DNA from 2 places in the Desulfonatronum thiosulfatophilum genome. Region 2 is predicted to be linked to the other one. Evidence: riboswitches for the same ligand, from Rfam matches in the RefSeq annotation. Region 2 holds a riboswitch; the other holds the start of a gene.
What was found. A riboswitch is a leader RNA that binds a small molecule or an ion and turns the genes downstream of it on or off. The one in region 2 is predicted to bind thiamine pyrophosphate.

Region 1: another riboswitch for thiamine pyrophosphate. It lies ahead of thiS (sulfur carrier protein ThiS); the one in region 2 lies ahead of thiE (thiamine phosphate synthase).

What each region holds. Positions count from the first base shown of each region.
Region 1 covers NZ_FMXO01000007.1:21,390-36,382, reverse strand. The annotation lists gene frr (ribosome recycling factor) at 1-1, opposite strand, end outside; gene pyrH (UMP kinase) at 4-723, opposite strand; gene tsf (translation elongation factor Ts) at 737-1,339, opposite strand; gene rpsB (30S ribosomal protein S2) at 1,340-2,152, opposite strand; gene BLP93_RS16625 (hypothetical protein) at 2,318-2,500, opposite strand; TPP riboswitch at 2,519-2,621, shown strand; gene thiS (sulfur carrier protein ThiS) at 2,931-3,131, shown strand; gene BLP93_RS06910 (thiazole synthase) at 3,131-3,937, shown strand; gene thiH (2-iminoacetate synthase ThiH) at 3,934-5,052, shown strand; gene thiF (sulfur carrier protein ThiS adenylyltransferase ThiF) at 5,049-5,666, shown strand; gene BLP93_RS06895 (PAS domain S-box protein) at 5,918-9,034, shown strand; tRNA gene BLP93_RS06890 (tRNA-Asn) at 9,105-9,180, opposite strand; gene BLP93_RS06885 (TorD/DmsD family molecular chaperone) at 9,354-10,034, opposite strand; gene BLP93_RS06880 (uracil-xanthine permease family protein) at 10,078-11,319, opposite strand; gene upp (uracil phosphoribosyltransferase) at 11,659-12,285, opposite strand; gene lysS (lysine--tRNA ligase) at 12,845-14,374, shown strand; gene BLP93_RS06865 (lipoprotein-releasing ABC transporter permease subunit) at 14,371-14,993, shown strand, end outside.
Region 2 covers NZ_FMXO01000003.1:84,970-99,962, forward strand. The annotation lists gene mltG (endolytic transglycosylase MltG) at 1-850, opposite strand, end outside; gene BLP93_RS03085 (2-amino-3,7-dideoxy-D-threo-hept-6-ulosonate synthase) at 843-1,646, opposite strand; gene thiC (phosphomethylpyrimidine synthase ThiC) at 1,835-3,139, opposite strand; gene thiE (thiamine phosphate synthase) at 3,136-3,789, opposite strand; TPP riboswitch at 3,979-4,080, opposite strand; gene BLP93_RS03100 (hemerythrin domain-containing protein) at 4,503-4,955, shown strand; gene BLP93_RS03105 (DUF3341 domain-containing protein) at 5,055-5,720, shown strand; gene BLP93_RS03110 (anaerobic nitric oxide reductase flavorubredoxin) at 5,786-6,976, shown strand; gene BLP93_RS03115 (baeRF3 domain-containing protein) at 6,994-8,151, shown strand; gene BLP93_RS03120 (DUF3096 domain-containing protein) at 8,240-8,374, shown strand; gene BLP93_RS03125 (purine nucleoside phosphorylase YfiH/LACC1 family protein) at 8,440-9,201, opposite strand; gene BLP93_RS03130 (5-formyltetrahydrofolate cyclo-ligase) at 9,186-9,761, opposite strand; gene ahcY (adenosylhomocysteinase) at 9,761-11,068, opposite strand; tRNA gene BLP93_RS03140 (tRNA-His) at 11,242-11,317, opposite strand; gene murA (UDP-N-acetylglucosamine 1-carboxyvinyltransferase) at 11,508-12,761, shown strand; tRNA gene BLP93_RS03150 (tRNA-Arg) at 12,852-12,928, shown strand; gene BLP93_RS03155 (hypothetical protein) at 13,057-13,362, opposite strand; gene BLP93_RS03160 (hypothetical protein) at 13,573-13,797, shown strand; gene BLP93_RS03165 (methyl-accepting chemotaxis protein) at 13,957-14,993, shown strand, end outside.

The sequences.
Region 1 (14,993 bases), on a different contig from region 2:
TGCTTATTCTCCTCCTGTGACCAGCGTTCCCGTGTCTTCTCCCAATGCGACCCGCTTGATGTTGCCCGCGGTGAACAAGTTGAACACGATGATGGGCAGATTATTGTCCATGGCCAGGGAAATCGCCGTGGAATCCATGACCTGCAGGCGCTTTTTCAACACGTCGATGTAGGAGATGTGGGTGAACAACCGGGCGTCTTGATGCTGTTTGGGATCCTTGTCGTAGACTCCATCCACCTTGGTGGCCTTGAGAATCGCCTGAACCTTGAGTTCGGCTCCCCGCAACACGGCCGCGGTATCCGTGGTGAAAAACGGATTTCCGGTTCCCGCAGCGCAGATCACCACCCGTTTTTTTTCCAGGTGCCGGATGGCCCGGCGACGGATGTAGGGCTCGGCGACCTGCTGCATGGGGAAGGCGGTCATCACGCGGGTGGTCAGCCCCAGCTTTTCAAGCCCGTCCTGAACAGCCAGGGAGTTGATCACCGTGGCCAGCATGCCCATGTAGTCGGCGCCGGCCCGGTCCATGCCCTGGGAAGCGGCGGAGAGTCCTCGAAAAATGTTCCCTCCGCCGATCACCAATGACAATTCGATGCCCAAGTCGGCAACGTCCACGATCTCCTGACAAAACGTGTCAATGGTCTCGGGGTCGATTCCGAACGGCTTGGGCCCGGCCAGGGCCTCGCCGCTGATTTTGAGGAGTACCCTGGGGTATTTAAGTTGCATGACGTTTCGGCAGCTAGGCCGCCTCCTCGCCCAGGGCCAGACGAACGATCCGGCCGACCTGGATGTTTTCCCCGAGCACGGCGATGGTCTCGGTGATCAGATCCTTTATTTTACGGGAATCATCCTTGATGAAGGCCTGTTCCAAAAGGCAGACTTCCTGGGCAAACTTCTTCATCCGGCCTTCCACGATCTTCGGAATGATGTTGTCCGGCTTGCCTTCATCCTTGGTCTGCTGGGTGAAGATCTGCCGTTCGCGTTCCAGAACCTCGGGATCAATGTCCTCGGGCGCAACGCACAGCGGCGAAGTGGCAGCCACCTGCATGGCCAGATCCTTGGCCAGTTCCAGGAATTTCTCGTTCTTGGCCACGAAGTCGGTTTCGCATTTCAACTCGACCATGACCCCGATCTTGCCGTTGGAGTGGATGTATGAACCGATATAGCCCTGGGAAGTCGCCCTGCCGGACTTCTTCTGGGCCTTGGACAAGCCTTTTTCACGCAGCCAGAGCAGGGACTTCTCCTGGTCGCAGCCGCACTCTTCCAGCGCCTTCTTGCAGTCCATCATGCCCGCGCCGGTTCGCTCGCGCAGCTCCTTTACCAAACTTGCGGAAATTGCCATTTACTTCTCCTCCGTAGCGTCAAGTATTCTTTCATCTGTGCTGATCGTCGCATCGGCCGCCTTCTGCTCGGCGCCTTCGTCAGCGCGTTGTTCGTCTTCTATTTTCTGCTCCGCGCCGGCAGCGTCGCGCATCCTGGCGGCTCCCTCGATACAGGCATCAGCGATACTTGCAGAGAACAGCTTGATGGCGCGGATGGCGTCGTCGTTGCCGGGAATGATGAAGTCGATCAGATCCGGGTCGCAGTTGGTGTCCACGACGCCGACCACGGGGATGTTCAGCCTACGGCACTCCTGGACAGCGATCTGCTCCCGGTTCGGATCGATGATGAAGGCTGCCTGGGGCAGGCCGTCCATATCCTTGATGCCGCCCAGCGCCAGATTCAACTTCTCCACGTCGCGCTGCATGCGCACGATTTCCTTCTTGACGAAACGGTTGATGGTTCCGTCTTCGAACATGGTCTCCAGCTTCTTCAAACGATCAATGCTGCTGCGGATGGTCTGGAAGTTGGTCATGGTACCGCCCATCCAGCGATGGGTTACGGAATACATGCCGGCCCGCGCGGCTTCCTGCTTGATGATCTCCCGGGCCTGGGGCTTGGTGCCGACAAACATGACCTTGCCGCCCTGGGCAACGGTCTCCGCAATGAAGTCATGCGCCTTATGGAACATGCGCACGGTCTGCTGCAGGTCGATGATGTGGATTCCGTTGCGCGCACCGAAAATATAGGGCCGCATTTTGGGATTCCAGCGTCGGGTCTGGTGACCGAAGTGCACGCCGGTCTCCAACATTTGCTTCATTGTCACATACGCCATGATAATACTCCTCGAATTGGGTTTTTCCTCCACCCTCCGTTCACGCGCCCGCTCACTCTCGTCCCGGACGAGAGACCCTCGGGCCATACGAAGGATGTGCGAATTTTGAACCGTGTTTAATTAGGCCATAATTCCCTCCCTGGCAAGCAAAACCTTCCCCCCCGATCACCACTCCCCATCCATCTCGAAATCGAAATCGCAATCGGAATCGAAATCGATCTTCATGTCTGCGATGAAGATGGCGCTGCACCAATGGCGAATATTTCTTGCGATTGCGATTTCGATGGCGATGGCGATTTCGATTGCGATGGGGAAGTCGTGGGGGCGTTCGTATCCTTTACACTCCAACTGCTTTCCACTACGGTTCCCAATAGCTGGGGGAGCCGCGAGGCTGAGAGGGGACAACCCGTCCCGACCCTTGGAACCTGACACGGATCATGCCGTCGGAGGAAAGCAGCCATGCACCGCATTTTTGAAACAAGACCGCCTTTTCGGACCAGCTGCCTCCCGGCTCCGAAAAGGCGTTTTTTTTGATTACACTGCTTTTGGTTGATTGTGTAAATTTCTGGAAGCCATTCAGCACATCCTGGTGCAAAGCATCATCCTTGCACTGGATTCCCGCCTCCGCGGGAATGACTTGTTTTGCCATGCCGCTTCCGAATCAGTCATACCCGCGAAGGCGGGTATCCAGTCCGTTTTCGCAGGGTTGATCTGAATGTTACTGTTTGATTTTTCAGTCTAAACGCGCATAAACGCAAAGCCACATCTGGAACCAACGATGCACATCCTCATCAACGGAATAAACGAACACCTGACAGCCCCCCTGACGCTCCAGGAGCTGATCACGAGCAAGGGGCTTGATCCGGCCGTCGTGGTCGCGGAGTTGAACCGGGAGATCATACCTGGAGAGCAATTTTCCGAGACAACGCTTCGAGAAGGCGACCATCTGGAACTGCTGCGTTTCGTGGGAGGTGGGTGATGTCCAGCGAAGATCTGCGCATCGACACGGAAACCCTGCACAGCCGGTTGTTCATCGGCACGGGCAAGTACGGCGACGACGCCGTCATTCCCGCGGTCTGCGAAGCCTCGGGATCGGAAGTGATCACCGTGGCCCTGCGCCGGGTGGATCTGGACTCCGCCACGGGCAACGTCATGGATTATATCCCCTCCCGGATGCGGCTTTTGCCCAACACCTCCGGCGCGCGCACCGCGGACGAAGCCGTGCGCATCGCGCGGCTGGCCCGGGCCATGGGGTGCGGCAACTGGATCAAGATCGAGGTCATCTCGGACAACAACCATCTGCTTCCGGACGGCTACGCCACGGTCCGGGCCACGGAGATCCTGGCCAAGGAGGGATTCGTGGTCCTGCCCTATGTCAACGCGGACCTGTACGTGGCCCGAGACCTGGTCAAGGCCGGGGCCGCGGCGGTGATGCCCCTGGGTGCGCCCATCGGCACCAATCGCGGCCTACGGACCAAGGAGATGATCCGCATCCTGATCGAGGAGATCGACCTGCCGATCATCGTGGACGCCGGCCTGGGCCGTCCCTCCCATGCCTGCGAAGCCATGGAGATGGGCGCGGATGCGGTGCTGGTGAACACGGCCATTGCCACGGCCAATGACCCGGTGGCCATGGCCAGAGCCTTCGCGGACGCGGTGCGGGCCGGACGCCAGGGATATCTGGCCGGACCGGGAGCCCAGCGCCTACGCGCCGCTCCGTCCTCCCCCCTGACGGGCTTTCTGGATCAGCCGTCCGTCGAAGACGCCGCCCCCCCACGCCCATGAGCTTCCACACCCTGCTCGATCAGTACCGGGGCCTGGACGTGCCCGCGGCCGCAGAGGCCTGCACGGAGCAGGACGTGATTCGGGCGCTGGGCCGCGACCGGCTCGGTCCCGATGATCTGCTGGCCCTGCTCTCTCCTGCAGCGGGGACCTTGCTCGAGGCCCTGGCCCAAGAGGCTGCCGGAGTCACGTTGCGCCACTTCGGCCGGTCCGTACAGCTCTTCATCCCGCTGTACATCTCGGACCACTGCACCAATCGCTGCGTGTACTGCGGGTTCAACTCCGGACAGGTCAACACCCGCCGGCAGCTGTCCCTGGAGGAGATCCGCTCCGAGGCCCGGGACATCGCGGCCACGGGCCTGAAGCAGATCCTCATGCTCACCGGGGATGCCCCCCGCAAAGCGCCCTTGGATTATCTGGAAAAAGCCCTGGGAGTGCTGCGGGAGTTCTTCCCCAGCCTTGTCCTGGAGGTATATGCCCTGACCACTTCGGAATACGCCCGGCTCATCGCGGCCGGGGCCGAGGGGCTGACCATCTACCAGGAGACCTACGATCCGGCACTGTACGAACAGGTTCATCTCAGCGGCCCGAAACGCGACTACGCATTCCGCCTGGACGCGCCGGAACGCGGCTGCCTGGCCGGCATGCGCTGGGTGGGGATCAGCGCCCTGTACGGGCTTGGCGACTGGCGCGTCGACGCCTTCTGGACGGCCATGCACGCGCGCTGGCTCCAGGATCGCTATCCCGGCACGGAAATCGGGGTTTCTCTGCCGCGAATGCGCCCCCATGCAGGCGACTGGCAGCCGGACCGGCCCGTTTCGGATCGCGATTTGACCCAGATCCTCCTGGCCCAGCGCCTGTATCTGCCCCGGGCGTCCATCACCCTGTCCACCAGGGAGTCCGCGCGGCTGCGGGAAAACCTCCTCCCCCTGGGCGTGACCCGGCTTTCCGCGGGAGTGTCCACGTCCGTGGGCGGACATGGCTCGAGCAATGCCGGAACGCCCCAGTTTGAAGTCAATGACCCCCGCACTGTGGAGGAGATCGCCGCCATGCTCCGCGGCAAAGGTTTTCAGCCGGTTTTCAAGGACTGGCAACCGCTGGACAGGAAGGCGGCGTGAACTTCACGGAGCAAGGTATTGCCGGGCACATCGGCACCCAAGCCCTGGAACGGCTGCAACAGGCGCGCATCGGCCTGGCCGGGGCCGGAGGTCTGGGTTCCAATTGCGCGCATTTTCTGGTCCGCGCCGGGTTCAAGCGCTTCGTGCTGGTGGACTTCGACCGGGTGGAAGCCTCCAACCTGAACCGGCAGTTCTTCTTTCCGGACCAGATCGGCCAGCCCAAGGTGGCGGCCCTGGCCGCCAACCTCCTGCGGATCAATCCCAATCTGGAGCTTGACCTGTTCGAAACGCGAATCACCGGCCGGAATGTCCATGAATTGTTTGCCCGGTGCACCGCTGTGGCGGAATGCGTGGACGATCCGGGCGCCAAGAAACTGCTGGCCGAGTCCATGGTTCCGGTGAAAGAACTGTTCGTCGCCGCGTCAGGAGTTGCCGGATACGGCGATCCGGACAGAATCCGCACCCGCATGGTCCGCCCCGGCTTCCTCCTCGTGGGCGACGAAACCTCCACCTGTTGCCTTACCAACCTTCCCCAGGCTCCCATCGTGGCCCTGGCTGCGGCCAGACAGGCTGACGCCATCCTGACGTGGCATCTCACGCCGACACCATCCTGATCCGCGCATTGGGGCAGTGCCGCCTGCCCGCTCAGTCGTCTTCCGGCGATCCTGACTTCACCTGCCCGACGTGGGGTTTGCGAGGCCACATAATCAAGGCAAACCGGACCTTTGCTGAATGCTTGATTTGATTCCGTATATTTGTTTATGGTTTCCTAAACTATTCTGTATATCTAACCTACAGGGATTGATCCGGCTTGCCTTAATACCCACCACCAAAACATGATTGATTTCTCAACCATGGAGTCGTCTTGCTCACAACGACATCAGCAACCAATCACCAAATAATAGGCGCTGACCTCCAGGAATTTATTGATCTTGCGCCTATCGGCATATTCACATCCACGCCTGATGGCCGCTACATTTCAGCCAATCCAGCATTGGCCGGAATGTTAGGCTACGATTCGCCCGAGGAACTGATTGCTTCCACCACGGATATTTCCAGGCAAATCTACGTCGATGCGGAAGATCGAAAGCTGTTTACCCGGCTGCTGGAAACGCACGGCGAGGTGATCAACCATGAGAGCCGGTTCCGTCGCCGGGACGGAACCGAGTTCTGGGCTTCAAGAAATGCGCGAGCTGTCAGGGATAAGGATGGGCATATCATTGCGTATCAAGGATTTACGACGGATATAACGGATCGCAAGCGAGCCGAGAAGGGCTTGCTGAAAAGCGAAACAATCCTCAAGGACATCCTGGAATCAACCCTCTCTGGTTACTGGGACTGGAATCTGGTGGAGAACACCGAGTACTTGAGTCCGGCCTTCAAGCGCATGTTCGGTTACGAAGATCATGAAATGGAGAGTTCGCCGGAAGCCTGGCAGAAAATCATCTTTCCCGAAGACCTTCCTGCTGTGCTTGAAATTTTTGATCGACACGTCAAAAGCAGGGGCCGGGAACCTTTCTACAATGTGGTTCGCTATCGGCACAGGGACGATTCCACCGTCTGGGTCATCTGTGCAGGGCGGGTCATCGAGTGGGCCACTGACGGGACTCCGGTCCGCATGGTGGGATGCCATGTGGACATCACCAATCTGAAGCAGACCGAAGAAGCTTTGCGCAGAAGCGAGAACCTGTTCAGAAAAGTGTTTGAAATCCTGCCCGTCGGCCTATGGATCGCGGACAAGAACGGGAAGCTTATGCAAGGAAACCCGGCAGGGGTGGCTATTTGGGGGGCAGAACCCAATGTCGACCAGCAAGAGTACGGCGTTTTCAATGCCAAACGTCTGCCCTCTGGAGAAGAAATCGCGCCGAATGATTGGGCCCTGGTGCACACCGTGAACAAAGGCGAAACCATTGTCGACGAACTTCTGGAAATTGAAGCCTTTGACGGCAAAAAGAAAATCATTCTCAACTATTCCGCTCCTGTGTTGGATAAGCAGGGAAAAGTTGAAGCAGCCATTATCGTCAACCATGACATCACCTCTCGGTATCAGGCCGAGGAGGCACTGCGGGAGAGCGAGGAACGATTCAGATTAAGCATGGATGCCACCAACGACGGAGTCTGGGATTGGGATATTCAAACCGACCAAGTCTACTATAGTCCTGGGTATGCCAGGATGCTCGGTTATGAGTCCACTGATATTCCGACACATGTGAATTCATGGCTCGACCTGATCCACCCCGACGACAGGGAGGAAGCCTTTAAAAGGAACTTCGATTGTATTGAAAACCGTATTGAGTCATTTGCCGTCGAATTCCGCATGCAATCCAGGGATGGAGCCTGGAAATGGATTTTGGGACGTGGCCGTGCGGCGTCCAGGGATGCATCAGGCCGGGCAATTCGCATGATAGGCACCCATCAAGACATCACCGAGCGCAAACGAGCCGAGGATGCGCTACGCGAGAGTGAAGCACGTTTTCGGAACTTGTTCGAACATGTCCCTACGGTTGCGGTTCAGGGGTATGGGATGGACGGCACGATCCTCTTTTGGAACAAGGCAGCTGAGACAATTTACGGTTATACGCCGAATGAGGCTCTGGGAAAGAATCTCTGTGACCTGATCATTCCGGCAGAGATGCGACCTGAAGTTGTTGGGGAAATAAAGAAGATGACCGAAACCGGTATTCCCGCTCCCGCCGCGGAACTGATCCTCAAGCGCAAGGACGGATCACGGGTGCCGGTCTTCACCAGCCATGCCATATTCCAAATACCTGGGAGCAGCCCCGAGTTGATCTGCATCGATGTTGACTTGACTGAACTCAAGCAGACCGAGCAAGCCTTGCTCCAGGCCCAGAAAATGGAATCCCTCGGCATTCTGGCCGGGGGCGTGGCCCATGACTTCAACAACCTGCTCCAGGCCATGGGCGGCAACATCGAACTGCTCCTGCAGGGCAAGCCGTCGGATCATCCTGACGCGACCCGGCTGCAGAACGTGGCCAAGTCCATAAACCACGCGGCCCAATTGGTGCGACAACTGCTGCTTTTCGGCCGCAAGGCCGAATCGCGCAAGGCGCGGGTAAATCTGAACCATGAAGTGCAAGAAGCGGTTCGCATTCTTGAGCGAACCATCCCGAAGATGATCGCCCTGGAACTGCATCTTGATCCGTCCGTCTGGCCGCTTCTGGCCGACTCGGTGCAAATCGAACAGATCCTGCTCAACCTGGCGGGCAATGCCGTGGACGCCATGCCCGAAGGCGGAAAGCTGATGGTGGAGACAAGCAACACGGTTCTGGACGAGGCTTTTATTAGGCTCCATCCGGGCGCTTCCGCTGGGCCTCATGTGCTCCTGACCGTCACGGACACGGGCTCCGGCATGGACAAGGAGGTTTTGGAGCATGTCTTCGACCCCTTCTACACCACCAAGGAAGTCGGCAAGGGCACCGGCCTGGGTCTGGCCTCGGTTTACGGCATCGTCAAGAGCCATGGCGGGCATATTCAATGCTACAGCGAACCGGGCAACGGCACGACGTTCAAGGTCTTCTGGCCTGCCGAGCGAGGGGACGAAGATTTGACTGAGGAAGATTCACAGGAATCATCCATCGAGGGCGGCAGCGAAACCATCCTGGTGGTGGATGACGACCCTCAAATTCGTGAATTGACTTGGGAAGCCCTGAAAATGCTGGGCTACAGCGTTCGAATGGCCGTCAACGGAGAACAGGCATTGGAGATGTACCAAGAGCCAAATTCTCCCATCGACCTGGTTCTGCTGGACCTGAACATGCCCGGCATGGGAGGGCACAAATGCCTCAAGGAACTGTTGCGATTCGATCCCGCCGTCAAAGTTGTCATTTCCAGCGGATATTCGGCGAATGGCCAAGGCAGAGACACCATGGCATCCGGGGCCAAGGGCTTCCTCGGAAAGCCGTATCAGATGAAGGAAATGGCGACCATAGTGCGGCGGGTGCTGGATGATCATGAAAGCTGACTGTTTGATTGAGTCAGCCAATAGACGTAAAAAAAAGAGGTTAGACTTTCATCTAACCTCTTGATTTTTATGGCTCCCCGGGACGGATTTGAACCGCCAACCTAGTGGTTAACAGCCACCCGCTCTGCCGATTGAGCTACCAGGGAGTGCGCGGCGAAAGGAAAGTAACTATTCAATCTTCCTGCTCTCGTCAAGAGCCTTTTTCAAATCTCAGCGAAACGAGTTCAACAGACTGAAGTAAAAGAGTTTATTGAACTGCGCCTGACTACTCGCCTGAGCACGTGCAATGGTCGCGAAATTCAACCTTAGGCTCCTGCGTTCAAGCCTGCTGTTCCACCGGAAAATGATCTCCCTGAGCGGAGATATGGCGAACCATGGCCGTCAGTGTTGCGGCGGCCACCTGAAACAGGTCATGGGCCTCGGCTTGTCTCATCCGGGCCTCCAGCTCACCGACCCACGGCAGGAGAACCTGAACGGCGAACAACGAGGCCGAATCATCGTGCGGAATCCGGGGGTGGTCCGAGGCAAAGCGGCTCGAAAGCAGCGACATCAGGCAACCGATCTCGATGCTGATGTGATCCGGCGGCAGGGCGTCCGAAACCTGAAGTCCGGCCCGGCCCAGACGGCGGCGCATGTCTTCAGCCGCCGCCCCCATGAGCAGGCCGTCCTCGCCGTAGCTGGACTGACACAGCGGAACTCCCAACCCTCCCAGGCGGTTCACGAACAACCGTACATACTCAGCCTCCAGGTCTTCGGGGTCCATCGTCGGCTCCGCGGCGACCCCCGCGACCATTGCATGGATTCCTTCGGCCTTGTCCAGGACGTCATTTTCGACAAGACCGCGAGATTCAAGGAAGAGAAGTACGCCGGCCAATCCAGGCAGGCAATCCTGGCCCGCGCTCCGCCATTGACCGCCATCCGCCCCCCGAAAAATCCAGGACACCGCTTCCAGCCCCCAAAGCAACGACTTGAGTTCCAGATCCGAATCAATGTTATTCATAAGCTCTACGTATCCGGTTACTGTCCGAACAGAACTCCGGCATCTATAATCTGCGCTCAGGCAGGATCAGGTTCAACACGATTCCCGCTACGGCGGCCAGGCCGATTCCCTTGAGCATGAACTCCCCGGTCTCGAAAGCCATGCCGCCCATGCCGAACACCACGATCACCGAAATAATGATCATGTTTCTGGGCTCCATAAGATCATGTTTGGCGCGCACCAGGGTGTTCAGACCGACCACGAGAATCGCACCGAACAGCAGCACGAGGATGCCGCCCATCACGGGTACGGGTATGGTCTGCAACAACGCCCCGAGCTTGCCCACGAAGGCCAGGATGATCGCGGAGATGGCGGCCCAGGTCATGATGGCAGGATTGAAGGCCTTGGTCAGCGCCACTCCGCCGGTGACTTCGGAATAGGTCGTATTCGGCGGCCCACCCAGGCATGAGGCCAGGGTCGTGGCCAGGCCGTCGCCCGTCATGGTGCGGTGGATGCCCGGATCCTTGACGTAATTCTTGCCCGTCAGGCTGCTCACGGCGAGAATGTCCCCGAAATGCTCGATGGCCGGGGCAATGGCAATGGGTACGATAAAGATGATGGCCTGCCAGTTCCACTCCGGAAGAACGAAGCTGGGCACGGCCAGCCACGGGGCTTCCCGTACCGGCGTAAAGTCCACGATGCCGTACAGCAGGCTCAACACATAGCCGACCAAAATGCCGATCATGATCGGCACCAGCCGCAGTATTCCCTTGCCCAGAAGAGTGGCCACGATCGTCGCGGTCAGGGATGCCAGGGCGATGAACATGGCCAGGTTTTCACTGACCAACTGGATCGACCCGTCGCCTGTGCGCCCCATGGCCATGTGCACCGCCACCGGGGCCAGGATCAGCCCGATGACCATAATCACCGGTGCGTACACCACCGGCGGCAGGACGCGCTCCAGAATCGCCGGCCCCTGCCAGCGGATGAACATCCCCAGGAGCACGTACACCACGCCGGCCGCTGCCAATCCCGACATGGTCGCCGGAATGCCCCAGGTCTGCACCCCGAACATGATTGCCGGGATGAAGGCAAAGGACGAGGCCAGAAACACCGGCACCTTGCCCTTGGTGATGACCTGAAAGAGCAGTGTTCCGACACCGGCGGTGAACAATGCCACGTTGGGATCGAGTCCAGTGAGCAGCGGCACGAGCACCAAAGCGCCAAAGGCGATGAACAGCATCTGCATGCCCAGCAGGCTGTCCCTGAAACGAAATTTGTACTCCGGCGTGGAAATAGTCGACATTGTTTCTCCTCACGGGATGTCTCCCGCTGTTGTTGCCAATACCATCCGTGTGCTCCATCAGATATCGCCAGGAGCAGGTCCTTTTCCTTGAATCATTGTAAATATTCAGCTTTTCATTAAAAACCGGAGTGTTCCGGCTTGTCTCGATTTTGGCATCGCCTGTCTGACTGAGCCGGGATTCGTTCAGTGAACCATTGCCAAACGCCTGAAGCACCAATTGATGTTTATTCGAGCAATGGTTCAATGTTACGAAGCCGGCGAAGGAGTTGCGAGGCCGAAAAATCGAGACAAGCCGGAATGCAGCTGAGTAGTTACGAACCCGTACCGTTTTCGAAGAAACTACTTTGTGCCGAAAATCTTGTCTCCGGCATCCCCAAGACCGGGAAGAATATATCCCTGGGCATTAAGCCGCTCGTCCACGGAGGCCAGATAGATCTCCACGTCCGGATGGGCTTTTTCGACCCGCTCCAGTCCTTCGGGCGCAGCCACAAGAAAAACGCCCTTGATCTTGCGGCACCCGGCCTCCTTGAGCAGGTCAATGGTGGCCAGCAAAGTACCGCCCGTGGCCAGCATCGGGTCCAGGATCAGGGCCATGCGCTGCTCGATGTTTCCCGCGATCTTGACGTAATACCGCACCGGGTCCAAGGTTTCTTCATCCCGGTAGATGCCGATCACGCTGACCTTGGCCCCCGGAATCATGTCCAGGACGCCGTCCAGCATGCCCAGTCCCGCCCGCAGGATGGGCACCACGGTGACTTTCTTGCCCTTGATCCGTTCAACCTGAACCGAACCGCTCCAGCCCTGGACCGTCTCGGGCTCGGTCTCCAGATCTTTCGTGGCCTCATAAGTCAACAACCTGGCCAATTCCGACGCCAGTTCCCGAAAGTTTTTCGTGCTGATGTCGTGCTGACGCATGACCCCAAGTTTATGCTGCACCAGTGGATGGCGAACCACATGAACGGACACAAACACCCCCCTGAGCTGAATGGTTGTAAAAAATCGGCAACTACTTCATCTGCGGTCCAACTTGTCGTATAATTCCGCTTCGCAACACCTTCGACGGAGTTATACGTCAACCCACTGCTCGGACAAACAGCATTGGTGCTTCAGTCGTCCCTGCAATGGTTTCAATGAACGAATCCTGCTCAGTCAAACATGCGATGTCGGAAAAAACGAGACAAGCCGGGCCATTACATTACCCGTAATGAAGCTGTGCTTGAGTAGTTGCAAAAAATCTTGGATTTCTAAACCGCATTGAATTCCCCGGTCAAGTTGATTATTGTCGCCATGCATTTCGCAGAGGGAGCATTCTTGACGAAAGCCTTGAAGTTGGCATACGCAAAGGCGTTGCGGTTTCGCCCAGTTCCATTGCCATGGCTTAAGCCGTCACCCGAGCCGCGACAGGTTGCGCGATCAAGTCCCTGCTCATTCCCAGGGCATTGCGTCACCAAGCGGAACCAACACGGGAAGGAAATCCCGGACACCGATCACATTCTCCCGAATACACCTTTCATGGCCAATCCCCATGAAGACCCAAGGAATCATCTTGACTACCGAGCAAACTCCCAGCCTCAGCCAGCTCCAAAAACAGCGCCGTGAAAAATTCACGCAGCTCCAGGCAGCCGGGGTCGACCTCTATCCCAATTTCTTCACCAAGAACGCCGACCTGGCACATATCAAGACCGCCTACCACGACCATGACGAGGAACAACTCGCCGATCTGAATCAATCCTTTGCCGTGGCCGGGCGGGTGATGAGCCAGCGTTCCTTCGGCAAGGCGGCGTTTCTGCATGTCCAGGATGCCACGGACCAGATGCAGATCTTTGTCCAGCGCGACGTCATCGGCGCTGAGAAATATGCCCTGTTCAAGAAGTTCGACATCGGCGACATTGTCGGAGTTGTCGGCGGCTTGTTCCGCACCAAGACCGGAGAGCTGACCATCAAGGCCGACAGCGTGGACCTGGTGAGCAAATCCTTGCGCCCTCTGCCCGAGAAGTATCATGGCCTGAAGGATGTGGAAGTCCGCTACCGACAACGTTACGTTGATCTGATGGTCAACCCCAGGACCCGGGAAATCTTTCAGCGCCGAACCCAGATCGTGCGCTTTTTGCGTACCTTTCTGGACGCCCAGGGCTTCATGGAAGTGGAAACGCCGATGATGCAGCCCATCCCGGGCGGCGCCACGGCCCGCCCCTTCACCACCCACCACAAAGCCCTGGACATGAAGCTCTACTTGCGGATCGCGCCGGAATTGTACCTGAAGCGACTGCTTGTGGGCGGGTTTGAACGGGTTTACGAAATCAACCGCAACTTTCGCAACGAAGGCATTTCCACCCAGCACAACCCGGAATTCACCATGCTGGAGTTCTACTGGGCCTACGCCACCTATCAGGATCTGATGAACCTGACCGAGCAGATGTTCGCCGCCCTGGCCCGAGAGGTCACCGGCAACGAGGTGGTCGCCTATCAGGGGGAATCCATCAATCTCGGCGGCCCCTGGCAGCGGTTGACCTTCCATGAGTCATTGGAGACCTTGGGGGGGCTCGAGCCGGCCCAGTACCAGGATTACGATCAGGCCAAGAATCTGGTCTTCAAGCTGGGCGAAAAAGCCCATATCGGTGAAAAGCTCGGCAAACTCCAGGCCAAGCTTTTTGATCTGCTGGTGGAGCCCAAACTGATTCAACCCCATTTCATCTACCACTACCCCACGGACATTTCGCCCCTCTCCCGGCGCAACGACGACAATCCGGACGTCACGGACCGTTTTGAACTCTTCATCGCCGGCCGGGAAATCGCCAATGCGTTTTCCGAACTCAACGACCCCATGGACCAGCGCTCCCGCTTCGAGGAACAGGTCAAGGAGAAGGAAGCCGGCGATGAGGAAGCCCACTTCATGGACGACGACTACATTCGGGCCCTGGAGTACGGCATGCCCCCGGCCGCGGGCCAGGGCGTCGGCATCGACCGGCTGGTCATGCTGCTCACGGACAGTCCCTCCATCCGCGAAGTGATCCTGTTTCCGCTGCTGCGTCCGGAGGTCAGCCCGGGACCATGAGATTTGAGCGCTTCATCGCCCTGCGCTACCTGCTGACCAAGCGCAATCACGCCTTTATTTCCGTCATTTCCTGGATCTCCATTCTCGGCGTCGCCCTCGGCGTCGCCTCTTTGATTGTCGTTTTGGGCGTGATGAACGGCTTCAGCAATGAGCTCCGGGACAAGATTCTGGGCGTCAACGCCCACATCGTCGTCACCAGTCTGGAAGGCACGATCCGTGACTACGAGCCCCTGACCCGCCAGGCCGCTCAGATATCCGGCGTGGCCGGAGCAATGCCCTTCATGTATTCGGAAGTGATGCTCAGCACCAGTTTTGGAGTGAAGGGCGTGGTCCTGCGTGGTATCGATCCGGAGCTTTCCCACAACGTGATCACCCTTTCCGACGACCTGATCATGGGCGATGTCCGGGATCTTGTTGACGTCCCCGAAGGCTACGGCATCTTCATCGGCGCCGAGTTGGCCGGCCGCTTGGGGCTGCGTGTCGGCTCGCCCGTGAATCTCCTCTCTCCGGCCGGACAACGTACAGCCGCCGGCTTCTCTCCCAGCGTCAAAAACTTCGTCGTGCGCGGCATTTTCCGCACCGGAATGTATGAATACGACTCGTCCCTGGCCTACGTAAC
Region 2 (14,993 bases):
AATCCGGTCCCAAACCGTAGATGACCGTGGGATCGCACTGCAGGCGCATGCCGATCCGCAATCTGTTGGCAAAGACACCGGCTATGCGTTCTCTCTCCTCTGCCAATCCGGTCTCTCTTTCCACCAGGGAGGCCAGGATCACCGTTTCCCGGACCACATCCCAGGACGGCCTACCTTCCGGCCATAGCTGCTCATCCGCCACCCGCCAAAAAGACCTGAGCATCATTTCCACGATGGGCCGGGCGTCCTTGTTGCGGGGCCGCGGCAGGAAGTAGGTTTCCGGAAAAAGAAATCCTTCGGCGTTCTTTCCCTGGATATGATGTTTTCGCAGGACGTCCGGATCAGCCACGGCCCGGGCGAAACTCTCAAAATCGGCCAGACCTGATTGCTCCACGAGCTGCCCGACCTGCCACCAGGTCAATCCTTCCGGCACCTGCAACCGGTGCAGATATACCCGCCCGGAAGTCAGTACGTCCAAAACCCTTTCAGGCAGCCATGAGGTATGCAAGGCGAACTCCCCGGCTTGAACCGAAGCCGCCTGTCCCATGGCCTGGGCGTAGAGGCGAAAACGCAGCCCACTGGTAACCACGCCCTCCTCTTCGAGAAGACTGCTGATGCGGACCATGGACATGCCCGGTGTGATGGTCACGATCCGGCTCTCTCCGGGTTCCTGAGGAGGAACGTGCAGAAAACGGTAGACATCCCAGGCTGCCAGGCCGCCAACCAGGATCAGGAGTGCCAGCAGTAAAAGCAGGAGCTTGCCCAGCCATCGACGCCCTCTCCCGCGGGGGGAGGGAATGACGGGATCGTTTTCTCCGGCTGATGGAAAAGTGCTGGGATGATCAACCATCGCGTCCCAGCCTCTCCATGGCCTGATCCACGCTCAGGTCGTCATGCACGATGCCGTGCAGCGCCTTGAGCAGTGTTTTCGGATCTTCGTCCTGAAAGATGTTCCGGCCCATGGACAACCCCGCGCCGCCTGCGCTGACGGAGTCGGCCACCATGCGCAGCACGTCCCGGACGCTGTTCATCTTCGGTCCGCCGGCAATGACCACTGGCACGCAACAGGACTCGACGACCCGCTGGAAGCTTTCCATGTCCCCGGTGTAGGGCACCTTTACCAGGTCAGCGCCCAGTTCCACGCCCACCCGGGCGCAATGGGACACAATAGCCGGATCGAATTCATTGACGATTTTCGGGCCCCTTGCATACATCATGGCCAGCATGGGAATTCCCCAGGAAGCAGCCGTGGCGCTGACCTTGCCCATGTCCTCGAGCATGACCCGCTCGTTTTCATCACCCAGGTTGACGTGCACGGAAACGCCGTCCGCGCCCAGGCGAATGGCCTCTTCCACCGTGGCAACCAGGGTTTTGGCGTTGGGGAAGGGGGAGAGGGACGTGCTGGCTGATAAGTGAATGATCAGGCCGATGTCCGGTCCGCTGCCCCGGTGCCCGCAGCGCACAAGACCCTTGTGCATGACCACGGCATTGGCCCCGCCGCCCGCGATCTGGCTCAGGGTCTGGCGCATGTCGATCAGGCCCGACAACGGTCCCACGGTCACGCCATGATCCAGAGGCACAATGACGGCTCTCCGGGTGTTGCGGTTCAGTATCCGTTCCAGTCTGATCTGTTTTCCAAGATGCATGACGCTGCTCCTGTGAGGCGGTTGAAATGGCGGAATCCGGGGAATCCACAATCAGTTGGGTTGATCTACTCAAGATTCGCTGCAAAAATCAAGCGTAGCGCCGGCTTATGAGTGATGTGAACGCCACTCGCTGATCTTCGAGACACACCGGATCTTTTCCGTTTCGAGGTCTTATTACAAGTCCCTTCTCAATCATCCAGCCGGATGTCTTTGCCCTCCTTGAGGCGTTTCATGGTTCGCACGGCGCACATCTTGCCGCACATGGTGCATGAATCCTCATGGGCCGGGCGGGAGGATTCCCGGTAGGCGCGGGCTTTTTCCGGGTCCAGGGCCAGGTTGAACATGGCCTCCCAGTCCAGGTCGGCCCGGGCCTTGGACATCTTGTCGTCCCAGTCCCGCGCGCCCGGGATGCCCTTGGCGATGTCCGCGGCATGGGCCGCGATGCGGGCGGCCATGATTCCTTCCTTCATGTCGTCCAGCGTGGGCAGGCGCAGGTGTTCGGCCGGAGTGACGTAGCACAGGAAATCCGCGCCGGCGGCGCCGGCCACGGCTCCGCCGATGGCGCTGGTGATGTGGTCGTAGCCGGGGGCTACGTCCGTGACCAGAGGGCCGAGCACGTAGAACGGCGCGCCGTGGCAGAGCCGTTTTTCCAGGACCATGTTCGCGGCGATCTCGTTCAGGGCCATGTGGCCGGGACCTTCGATCATCACCTGCACGTTGCGCTCCCAGGCCCGCCTGGTCAGCTCGCCGAGGACGATCATTTCCTGGACCTGGACCGCGTCCGTGGCGTCGTGCAATGATCCGGGCCGGCAGCCGTCGCCCAGGCTCAAGGTGACGTCGTGCTGCGCGCAGATCTCCAGCAGCCGGTCGTAATGCTCGTAGAAGGGATTTTCGGCGTTGTTCTCCTTCATCCAGGCGTAGAGCAGCGAGCCGCCCCGGGAAACCAGCGAAGTCAGGCGCTGGGTTTTCTCGATCCGTTCGGCGGTCAGCCTGTTCAATCCGCAGTGGATGGTCAGGAAATCCACGCCGTCGTCCACATGGGCCTGGACCACGTCGAAAAACTCGTCCGCGCTGATGTCGGACAAGTTCTTGTCGTAGAATCCCACGGCGTCGTAGATGGGCACCGTGCCGATCATGGCCCGGGACTCGGCGATCAGCGCCTGGCGGAACTCGCGGGTCTTGCCGAAGCAGCTCAGGTCCATGATCGCCTCGGCTCCCAGGCGCAGGGCGTGACGGACCTTTTCCATTTCCAGGTCCATGTCGCAGGCGTCCTTGGAAATGCCGAGGTTGACGTTGATCTTGGTGCGCAGGCCCAGCCCGACGCCTTCCGGATCGAGGTGGGCGTGGTTGCGGTTCGCCGGTATGATCACCGTACCCTGGGCCATGCGCTGGACCAGGGTCTCCAGCGCCATGTTTTCCTTGTCCGCCACGATACGCATCTGCGGGGTGATGATACCCTTGCGGGCCGCGTCCATCTGGGTGGTCCAGCTCATGATCCGATCTCCTGAAAGGTTGAGTGCATGCGATTGCGCAAAGTCCGGATCTGGCCGGCAATATCCTCGTGACCGACGATTTCCGTGATCATGGCCACGCAGCCTGCGCCGCGCCGCTTTACTTCCGCGATGTTGTGTTCCTTGATCCCGCCGATGACCACGAAGGGAATGGTCAGGTTGGCCGCGACCCATTCCAGGTACTCCAGGCCCACGGGAGCGCAGACGTCCTTTTTCGTCCTGGTGGCGTAAATCGGCCCGACGCCGATATAGTCCGCCCCTGCCTCCACCGCGGCCCTGGCCTGTTCCGGAGAATGCGTGGACAGGCCGATGATCTTGCCCGGACCGAGCAGGCGGCGGACCACGGGCACGGGCAGATCGTCCTGCCCCACGTGCACCCCGTCCGCATCCACGGCCTGGGCCACGGCCACGTCGTCATTGACCAGAAACAGCGCACCGGCCTTGCGGGTCATCTCCCGAATGAGCTCGCATTCCCGGAGCTTTTCACCAGCATGTTTGTATTTTTCGCGGTACTGGACCAGCTTCACTCCGGCGTCCAGCATGGCCTGGACCACGGCCACGTTGGATCGCCCCAGGGAGTGCTCCTCGCTGGTTAGGCAGTAGAGATCAACGGCGTGCAGCGGATTGTTCATGATTGCCTCTTTGGGTTGTGTGAACACAGCTATATATAAATAGTCAGGGCATAGATTCGCAAAAATACGAACTGATACCCAGCGTCGTTCTTGCTGGAAGCGGAAAGTGGCGGGTGAGACGAAGAAGGAGACAACGGGGGCAAAAAAATGCCCTTCCGGGACCTAAAATGCAGCGTGGCGGTCCGAAAAGGCAGTGCGTGGCTGCTTCCCTACGACGGCATGGTCCGTATCAGGTTCCAAGGGTCGGGGCGATCGCCCCCTCTCAGCCCAACGGCTCCCCCAGCAATGAATAAACTGGTACCGTATCCTTTAGAACCTGTAAAGTTCCTGGTTTGTACACTTTGGCATTCTAAGGATGTCGCGCTACTTGCGCGCGAATAGCAAAGCTCAAGAACTCATAATACTATTCAACTTAATTGAAGGCACCGCGGCAATCGTCCGGCGAAGCATAATACTTAATTAAATTTAAATGGTTATGCTATAATAGCGAAACGGGTCAGCCTTCGCTACGAAGAGAAAAGCTGCCGCCATACATTATCACCCCACCATAATTACGGCTTTTCCCTAGTGACGGTTTTGTCGAGGGCAAGGTAAAAACGAAATACATTCGACTCTGGCACCCCGGTACTTCACTGCGATGTTGCACTTATAGCAGGGATCAAAGTGAGTTTTACGAGTCAGGAGCAATCTCAAATTCAACAAGGAGAACAGAGATGAACAAGTTATTTCAGATGATTAAGAAGGACCATCAAGAGGTGAAAGGCATCCTCGGGAAACTGAAGGCGAGCAAACAAAGTGATTCCAAAAAAAGAGAAGAATTGTTTCATACCCTCAAGCAGGAGCTTGTGCCGCATATGAAGGCCGAAGAGGCCATCTTTTACACGCCGTTGATGGGGAAGAAAGAGGCCCGGGAAGAGGCCATGGAAGGTATGGAGGAGCACCATGTAAGTGAGATGGTCCTGAAAGAACTCGATAAAATGCCGAAGGACGACGACAAATGGGGCGCCAAGGTAAGCGTATTCAAGGAACTCGTGGAGCATCATATCCAGGAAGAAGAATCCGAGCTGTTCAAGGCCGCTGAAAAGGCGATGAGTAAAGATGAGCTCGATATGATGGCGGAGAAGGTTGAGGAGGAGAAGCAGAAAATCAAGAAAAAGCTGAAATAATCGCAATGGGGGGAGAAGAGCTGAAAGTTCTTCTCCCTCCATGCCAGATGCGCGAACAAACTTCGACGATAGCAGCCATCTTAGAAATGGAGAGTAAACATGGCTTCAAAAAACATCGCCGTTTACGGCATTTATCCAAGCCGTCCAATGGTTGAACGGGCGGTGGACGAACTGAAGAAAGAAGGTTTTCGCAACACGGACATCTCCGTCCTTTTTCCGGAAAATATTGGGAACAAGGAATTCGCGATCGACAAGTCCACGAAAGCTCCTGAAGGGGCGACCACAGGCGCCGGGACCGGCGCGGTGATCGGGGGAGGATTGGGATGGCTGGCGGGTATCGGCTTGCTGGCCATTCCCGGTATTGGCCCCTTTGTTGCCGCGGGTCCCATTATGGCGGCCCTGGCCGGCGTCGGCGCCGGAGGACTGGTTGGGGGGATCGCCGGCGCCCTGGTGGGCATGGGGATACCTGAATACGAAGCCAATCGCTACGAAGGCCGGATCAAGCAGGGAGGGATTCTTCTCTCCGTTCATGCGGACGACCGGGACTGGAAGAAAAAGGCCAAGGACATCCTGGAGCGCACGGAGGCGGAGGATATTGGCTCCAAGGCTGAATCTCGAGCGGATCTGGATGCCACGGACAAACCCTATCCCGAGGGTGAAAAGGCTGTACCACATACCGCTACCGCCCACGGCGATCCGCACGAAACGAGTGCGGCCGATCCCGTGTCCAAATGGTCTAAAGATCCACGCACCCCCAACGTTTAGTAAAAACCGTCGTTCAATCTCAAATCCTGACCGGTCTCCCGGTCATGCATAATTGGAGGCCCTTGATGGCTTTTCAAATCAACAACAATGTCACATGGGTCGGAAAGGTCGACTGGGAACTGCGAACATTCCATGGACAGGAATACTCCACCCATCGCGGATCAAGCTACAATTCCTATCTGGTCCGGGATGAAAAAACCGCCCTCATTGATACCGTGTGGGGCAAATTTTCCCAAGAATTCCTGGTGGAACTGCAACAGCAAATTCCCTTGGATAAGATCGACTTCGTCATCGCCAATCATGCGGAAACCGACCACAGCGGCGCTTTGCCGGAACTCATGCGCCATATCCCGGATGTTCCCATTTATTGTACCGCAAACGGCGTGAATTCCCTGAAGGGACATTATCACCAGGACTGGAATTTTCAGGTTGTCAAAACCGGCGACAAACTCACCCTTGGGTCGAAGGAGCTGGTTTTTGTTGAGGCCAGACTGTTGCACTGGCCGGACAACATGATGTGCTACCTGACAGGAGACAACATCCTCTTCAGCAATGATGCCTTTGGGCAGCATCTGGCGTCCGAAAAAATGTACAATGATCTGGTGGACCAGGCGGAACTGTTCCAGGAGGCTATTAAGTACTATGCCAACATCCTGACTCCGTTCAGTTCGCTGGTTGACAAAAAAATTAAGGAAATCTTGGAACTGGGGCTTCCGGTGGACATGATCTGTCCCAGCCATGGAGTGATCTGGCGGAAAGATCCTCTGCAGATCGTGCACCAATATCTGAAGTGGGCGAATGCCTATGCTGAGAATCAAGTCACCATCATCTACGATACCATGTGGGACGGAACCCGGAGAATGGCGGAGGCCATCGCCAAAGGAATCGCTGAAGCCAACGGCGACATTGATGTGAAGCTCTACAACGTCGGCAAGTCGGACAAGAACGACGTGATAACCGAGGTCTTCAAGTCAAAGGCAATCCTGGTCGGATCACCGACCATCAACCAGGGCATCCTTTCGGCCACCGCTGCAGTTTTGGAAGAAATAAGGGGATTGCAGTTCAAGAACAAGAAGGCCGCGGCATTTGGGTGTTTCGGCTGGAGCGGAGAATCGGTGAAAATCATCTCCGACAGACTGCGAGAGGGCGGCTTTCATTTGGTTAGTGATGGAATTCGCGAAAAGTGGAACCCCAACAATGAGGCCGTGGAGAATTGCATCCGGTTCGGCAGAGAGTTCGCATCAAGTTTAACGTAACCCAGAGAGAGGTCTGAATGAACAACACATTGGAAAAAGATTACGCCGCCGGTTTGTTTGACAACTGTGAACCACCCTGCCTTTCCCTGTATCAGCCGACGTACAGGAATTTTCCGGAGAACAAACAGGATCCGATCCGATTCAAAAATCTGGTGAAGAAGCTGGAAGAGTCACTGCTGCGGCAGTATCCAGAGAACGACATTGGGCCGTTGCTCAAGCCGTTTCGGGATTTGTCCGAGGACCGTGAGTTCTGGAACCATACTTTGGATGGATTGGCCGTGCTGGGATCAAAAGGGTTCTTTCGGGTTTATACCTTCCAGCGACCGGTATCCGAATTGGCCGTCGCGGCGGACAATTTCCACACCAAGCCCCTGTGGCGCATCCTGCAATCAGCCGACCGTTATCAGATTCTCGCGGTGAACCGGAAGGAGATTAAGCTTTTCGAAGGCAATCGCGACGCATTGGATGAGATCATGCCGGCTCCGGATGTTCCCAAGACGCTGGTGGAAGCATTGGGTGAGGAATTGACGGATCCTCGCCTGACCGTTGCCAGATATGGAGGCGTCGGCGTGGGAAAAAATGCCATGCACCACGGCCATGGCGGAAAGAAGGACCAGGTTGATCTCGACGCGGAACGTTACTTCCGGGCCGTAGACCGCGCGGTCATGGAACATCACTCCCAGCCGTCCGGACTGCCGCTGATCCTGGCCGCGCTTCCGGAGCACCATCACATGTTTCACGAAGTCAGCCGCAATCCCCAGCTCCTGCCGGAGGGCATCACGGTTCATCCGGATTCGCTTTCATCCCTGGACGAACTGCGCAAGCTCTCCTGGCGGCTGGTAGAGCCTCGGTATCTGGGCATTCTGGCGGATCATGTGGAAAAATTCGGCACGGCAAAGGCCGAAGAGCTGGGCGACGACAACGTTGCGCAGGTTGCCAAGGCGATCATCGAGGGCCGGGTTGGTACGCTGCTGGTGGAGGCCGATCGTGAAATTCCCGGAAGGGTGGATGCGAGTACCGGAGAGATCGAACTGGACGACATCATGGACCCCAAGATGGACGACCTGCTCGACGATCTGGGGCAGATGGCTATGCGTAAAGGCGCTACAGTCGTGGTCGTTCCAGCCGAACGAATGCCAACGCAGACCGGAATAGCCGCGATCTATCGATTTTGATGGAAAATGTGATCTGGCGGGACACGGGGTATTCAAACCCAGTGTCCCGGTCTGTCTGTTAAGAAAATTCTGATGAAGGATGGAAAAAATGCAAATAAACGTAACGGCTGAACCGATTGTTTCCATCATCGCGGGGATTTTGATCCTGATCTTTCCCAGAGTGTTGAATTACATTGTCGCCATCTATCTGATTATCTTTGGCATACTCAGGTTGATAAACTGACCGAGATAACGTTGAAGATCGTTCGTTCTTTGTTTTTCTTCGTGGTGAATAAGAAAGGATAAGGGTCAAGCAACAGCAGGATCCATCCAGATCAGTCCGGCTTGCCGTCCGGTGGCCTTATCGCGGCGATAGGAAAAAAAGGTTTCCGGTAGGCTGTAGGTGCAGAGGTCAATGCTGAAAATACGTTCTTCAAGCAGACCGGCTTCCAGCAGTTGCGCCTTGGTCAGGCGCCATAGATTGAGGTTGCCGGTTGTCGGATTATGATACTTCCGAAAAGCCTCACCCCACTCCAAATCGAAATTCACGAACTCGCTGGCGCCGGGGCCAAGACTCGGCCCCCGTACGGCCAGCACCTCGTGCGGGTGGAAGCCGTAGGCGTCGCAGAATGCCCGGACACCTTTCTGGAGAAAGCCCTGCCGGTTGCCCCGCCAGCCGCAGTGCAGGGCAGCAATATGGCGGCCGTCGGCATGAGCCAGAAGGATGGGCTGACAGTCCGCCGTCTTGATGACCAGGGCCAGGTCCGGGCGGGAAGTGGCCAAGCCGTCGGCCTGGACGTCGGCGCACTGATCCAAATTCAAGGGGTTCGGCTCAACCAGAACTTCCACTCCGTGAACCTGTCGCGCCTCGGCCCAGTGCCCGAATCCCGCCAGTTCCCGCAGGGCGTTGCGGTTTTCCAGCACATCGTTCTTTGCATCCCCCACCTCCCAGGACAGATTGCCCCCGGAATAGGGACCCCGGCTCGAGCCGCCCCGGCGGGTGGTGAAGGCGGCACGAATGTTCGGCAATCCGGGAAAGGAAAAGGGGATGCAGCCTATGTGGGGGCCCATATGGTTTCCGTGTCCGTACAGATGACCTGCACGGATTGGTCGTGGGGTTCCAGAGGCAGATCGTCCAGGATCTGGAACTTGTAGGCCAGCCCGATGGTCCGGACTTCGGCTCCGGTCAGGGCCAGGAGCCGGTCATAATAGCCGCCGCCGAAGCCGAGGCGAAATCCCCGGCGGTCGAATCCCACTCCGGGGATCAGGATGCCCTCGCATTCCCGCGGATCGACCATGGTGCAACGGCTGGGATCCGGTTCGGGAATGGTGTAGCTGCCGGGGCGCAGATCTTCGAGAGCGCGGAACCGATACAAATCCATCTCCCCCGGACAGTCCGGACGACAACATGGGGCCAGGGTCTGTACGCCCCGGCCCCAGAGCTCATGGATCAAATCCCAGGTGTCCACTTCGTTTTGGAACGGAAGATAGACCAGGACCGTACGCATGGCTTCCCAGCCGGGTAGCTCACGCACGCGCTCCTGAACGGCATGACTTCGCCGTAAGGCGTCGTCGACCTGCATACTGCTGCGCCTCGCCGTCAGCCGGGATCGGAGAATGCGTTTGGACATCAATACCTGTAGTAATCCGGCTTGTAGGGGCCTTCGAGTGGAACGCCAAGGTAATCGGCCTGGGCCTTGGTCAGGGATGAAAGGCCGACATTGAGCTTCTTCAGGTGCAAACGGGCCACCTTTTCATCCAGCAGCTTGGGCAGAACATAGACCTTGTTCTCGTACTTGCCGGGATTAGTCCACAATTCGATCTGGGCGATGACCTGGTTGGTGAACGAGGCGGACATCACGAAGGAGGGGTGGCCGGTGGCGCAGCCCAGGTTCACCAGCCGGCCTTCGGCCAGCAGGATGATCCGCTTGCCGTCCGGGAAGACTATGTGATCCACCTGGGGTTTGATGTTGATCCAGTTCAGTTCGCGGATCCCGGCGACATCAATTTCCAGATCGAAGTGACCGATATTGCAGACAATGGCCTGATCCTTCATGGCGTCCATGTGGGCGCGGGTGATGACGTCGCGGCATCCCGTGGCGGTGACGAAGATGTCTCCCATGGGAGCGGCCTCTTCCATGGTCACTACCTGGTAGCCTTCCATGGCCGCCTGCAAGGCGTTGATCGGGTCGATTTCCGTGATCACGACCCTGGCCCCGAGTCCGCGCATGGCCTGAGCGCAGCCCTTGCCCACGTCCCCGTAACCGGCAACCACCACGACCTTGCCGGCCATCATCACGTCCGTGGCCCGCTTGATGCCGTCAGCCAGTGACTCCCGGCAGCCGTAGAGGTTGTCGAACTTGCTCTTGGTCACGGAGTCGTTCACGTTGAATGCAGGGCATTTCAGCGTGCCGGCCTTCTCCATCTGATACAGGCGGTGCACGCCTGTCGTGGTCTCCTCGGACAACCCGCGCAGCGAGGCCATGGATTCAGGGTGCTTCTCGTGCATGATTTGGGTCAGATCACCTCCGTCGTCCAGCAGCATGTTCGGAACCCAGCCGTCTGGTCCCTGGATGGTCTGATCCACGCACCACCAGTATTCTTCTTCCGTCTCGCCCTTCCAGGCAAAGACCGGAATTCCGGCCGCGGCAATGGCGGCCGCCGCGTGATCCTGGGTGGAGAAGATGTTGCACGAACTCCAGCGGACTTCCGCTCCGAGATGGATCAGAGTTTCAATCAGCACGGCCGTCTGGATGGTCATGTGCAGGCAACCGGCGATGCGTGCGCCCTTCAGGGGCTGAGCCGCGCCGAATTCTTCACGCAGGGCCATCAGGCCGGGCATTTCAGTCTCCGCGATCTCAATCTCCTGACGGCCCCATTGGGCCAGGGAAAGATCGCGGACCTTGAAGTCCGTCTTGGTATCGGGAATTCTCGTCATGTGTCGCACTCCTTTTGCTTTGGGAATCGTATTTGTGTTTGGTTGGCTATGGGTAATGGGTAATGTGGGTCGAATTTGAAATGCGTGAGGAAAACCTATATCTCCCCACGGGTCAAGAGCGGTAAAAGCAAAAAAGGGGTCAACCCGTGTTTGGATTGACCCCTGTAAATACATGGGGTGGATGACGCGACTTGAACGCGCGGCCGCCTGGGCCACAACCAGGTGCTCTACCTACTGAGCTACACCCACCGTGTAAAGATAGTATCATTAAGCCATACGCCGTGTTCTCGTCAAGATGCAGGCTGGATGAATTTTGTCGCCTCCCCGGCGTGACAAATTTCCGTTCCGCAAATACCATCGTTCGATTTCGATTTCGATTTCGATTTCGATTGCGATTAAGAGCGGGTTATGACGACATTCGACATTTTGGAGGAAAATAATGGACAAGCTGGTTATTGAGGGAAATGTTCCCCTGCGTGGAAGGTTGCCGGTCAGCGGGTCGAAGAATGCGGCTTTGCCCATTCTGCTGGCCTGTATTCTGGCCGAGGGGTCGGTGCGTTTGCGGAACGTGCCGAAGCTGCGAGATATATCCACCACTCTTGAGCTGCTGCGGCTGCTGGGTTGCGAGGCGGAGCAGGACGGAAACTCGGTGGAGACGTGTGTTGGGGCAAATCTGACCCCTGAAGCGCCCTACGATCTGGTCCGCACCATGCGGGCATCAGTGCTGTGCCTGGGGCCCCTTCTGGCCCGATTGGGCAAGGCGGTGGTGGCGCTGCCCGGAGGGTGCGCCATCGGCTCACGACCGGTGGATCTGCACCTGCGGGGGCTGGAACGGATGGGCGCCCATTTTGACCTGGAGGGCGGAAACATTCTCGGCCGATGCGATCGACTCAGAGGCGCCCATATTCACTTCGACTTCCCGACAGTGGGCGGGACCGAGAACCTGCTTATGGCCGCCAGCCTGGCGGAAGGGGAAACGATCCTGGAAAATGCAGCCCGGGAACCCGAAGTGGTCAATCTGGCCGACTTCCTGAACGCCTGCGGGGCCCGAATCCAGGGCCAGGGCACGAGCATCATCCGTATTCAGGGTGTGGAACGTCTGACCGGAGCTGAATTCCGGATCATGCCCGACCGGATCGAGGCCGGCACATATCTGGTCGCCGCGGTGATCACCGACGGGGAATTATACCTGGAAAACTGTTCAATGAATGATCTGGACGCCGTGGTCTACAAGCTGCGGGAAATGGGGGTCTGGATCCAGGAGGGCAAGAGCGGGGTGTTGGCCAAACGCGGCGCAAAACTTGTCGGAGTTGATTTGATGACTCAGCCGTTCCCCGGGTTCCCCACGGACATGCAAGCCCAGGTCATGACCTTGATGGGGCTGGCCGATGGCTCCGGCGTGATCAAGGAAACCATTTTCGAGAACCGATTCATGCACGTCCAGGAACTGGTGCGCATGGGAGCGCAAATCAAGGTCTCAGGTCAGAACGCAATGATTCGCGGCGTGACCCATTACAACGGTGCGCCCGTCATGGCCTCGGATCTGCGCGCCAGCGCCTCCCTGGTTCTGGCCGGTCTGGCTGCAAGGGGAACCACCGAGGTGCGGCGTATCTATCACCTGGATCGGGGCTATGAAGAACTGGAGTCCAAGCTGTCCCAGGTGGGCGCCCGGATTCGCCGTGAGGCCCAGTAGGAGCGTATGGCAGAGGGCAGATACAGATAGGACCTGAATTTTGAATCGACTTGACGAGGGCATACTTCGGGGTTTAGGGAATCAAATTCCGCTCCCGTAGCTCAGGTGGATAGAGCGATCGCCTCCTAAGCGATAGGCCGCAGGTTCGAATCCTACCGGGAGCACCAAATAATAAAAAAAAGGCTGACTTAGTCAGCCTTTTTTTTTGCTTGCCCCCCCAAAAAAAATATTGAGAAATGATTTGTTCTGCTTTTGCCCGGTTAGACCTTTGCAGTTCAGTTTTCGCAACTTGAATCTAATAGAAACTTTCCTGCCCGTATAATCTATCCACGGCAGTATCGGCATTTTCAATGATGCCGTCGACTGTCAGCCAAACATCCCAGGGATTGTGACCCAGCGTGTCCGCCAGTGCGACCAGCAAGTCTCCAAGCGGGAGATCCGGCTGGTTTCGCCAACTGCCATGTGTCTGAGCGAATCGGGCATAGGAGGGAGCGATATCTCGCTCCTCCAACAGTTTGGGACCGAGCCGTTCATGCAGGGAGCCGCTATCGCTGAGTTCGGATTGAGCACCGGACTTTGCCGATATCGTGGGTTGCAGCACCAAACAAAATCGCTGTCTGGTCGAGTGGACCAATCAATTCTTTTGCTTGGAGCTGAGTGCAGAGCTGAGTCGCGACGTTGGTCAAGCCTAATTCCCGAACAACGAACAAGATGGAGTCTGTCCCGGGAAGGCGAGTGCGGCACAGGGGTTGCTCCAAATCATTTCAGGACGTCGCGCCGAACCGAAAAAGAGGAGGCGCTATGAGAAACTGTGAGTTATAAGGTTGACCTGAACAACATGCCGCCTCTGATCGACGAGCAGAACGCCGATCTCAAGGCGTTGTTCGATATTCCGGACAGCGAAATCGACTGCAGTGACATTCCGCTCCTGGATGATGCGCTTGTGAATAAAGTCGCATGCAATCCGTTCTATAACCAACCAAGTCCTCTACCACTGATTATCCAGGGAGCTTTCTCTTTTGTGATGCTCAATTAATTAATGTGGCAAGCGCTTGCGAAGACATTTATTAATATTTTAGTTGCCTTTATCAACTATCCATTATACGGGACATAAAATTTTTTCACTCAATGAAAAAACATTAAGTAATCCATCATGGATATATGCATTCGGAATTTTTACATAAAGAGGTAGAGCATGAAGTTGAGTCGAATTTTCATCCTGTTGTCAGCTGGATTTTGTTTTTTGGCGGTGGCCGCTTTGATCCTGAGCATCAACAGGATTATGGAACGGGAAATCACGACCCAGTACGAGCAAAAGGCAAGCATGCTCCTGTTCAGCATGAAGGCCGTGCGTAGCCACCTCGGATCCGTAATCCGTCCCGAAGCTACTCGCATTCTTGGCTCTGATGAATTCGTTGTGGAATTGCAGTCTACCTCCTACGCCGCCAACAGAGTCTTCGAGGTAATCTCCCCTGACCACAAGTATGAAATTCAATTCCGGACACCGTCCACCAAACCTATGAATCCCAAAAATAAGGCGACACCGGTGGAGGCGGAATTGATTGAACACCTGGACCGGATGCATCTTGACGGGGAGAAGACTCTGGAGTGGCGCGGGGTTCGACAGGTGGACGGGGTGGATCACTTCATCATCGCCCAGGGAGCGGTCAACGCCAGGAGCTGCATACCTTGCCATTCCGCGCCCGAGGACGCGCCCTTGTCCATGCAGCAGCGGTATACCTTCGACTATCCGGCCAGGCTGGAAAACCGCGTGGAAACCGCGGAAATCGTCTTTATCCCCATGTCCTCCATCTATGCCACCATCGCCGGCGCCAACCGGGTCTTCCTGCCCTTGGGGGCCGCAGGGCTTTTGGCCATCGTGATTTCCGTGTTCCTGCTTTTCTCCCGATTGATCAGCAGTCCATTAGGACGCTTGCAGGAGTACGCCCTGGCGGTGGAACGCGGCGACCTGGACAGGGAAGTTCGGGGCACATACCGCGGTGAGCTGGCTTCGCTAAAGGCCTCGGTTCAGGCCATGGTGCAGAAGCTCAAAGAGAAGATCCTCGAAGCCGAGGACAAGTCCAGGGAGGCGGAAACTGAGTCGCGCCGGGCTATGGAAGCGGCCCAGGAAGCCTTTGAGGCCAAGAAGCGTGCGGAGCAGGCTAAAGAAGAGGGCATTCAGCATGCCGCGTCCAACGTGGAAACCATTGTCGAGCGTTTGAACGAATCGCT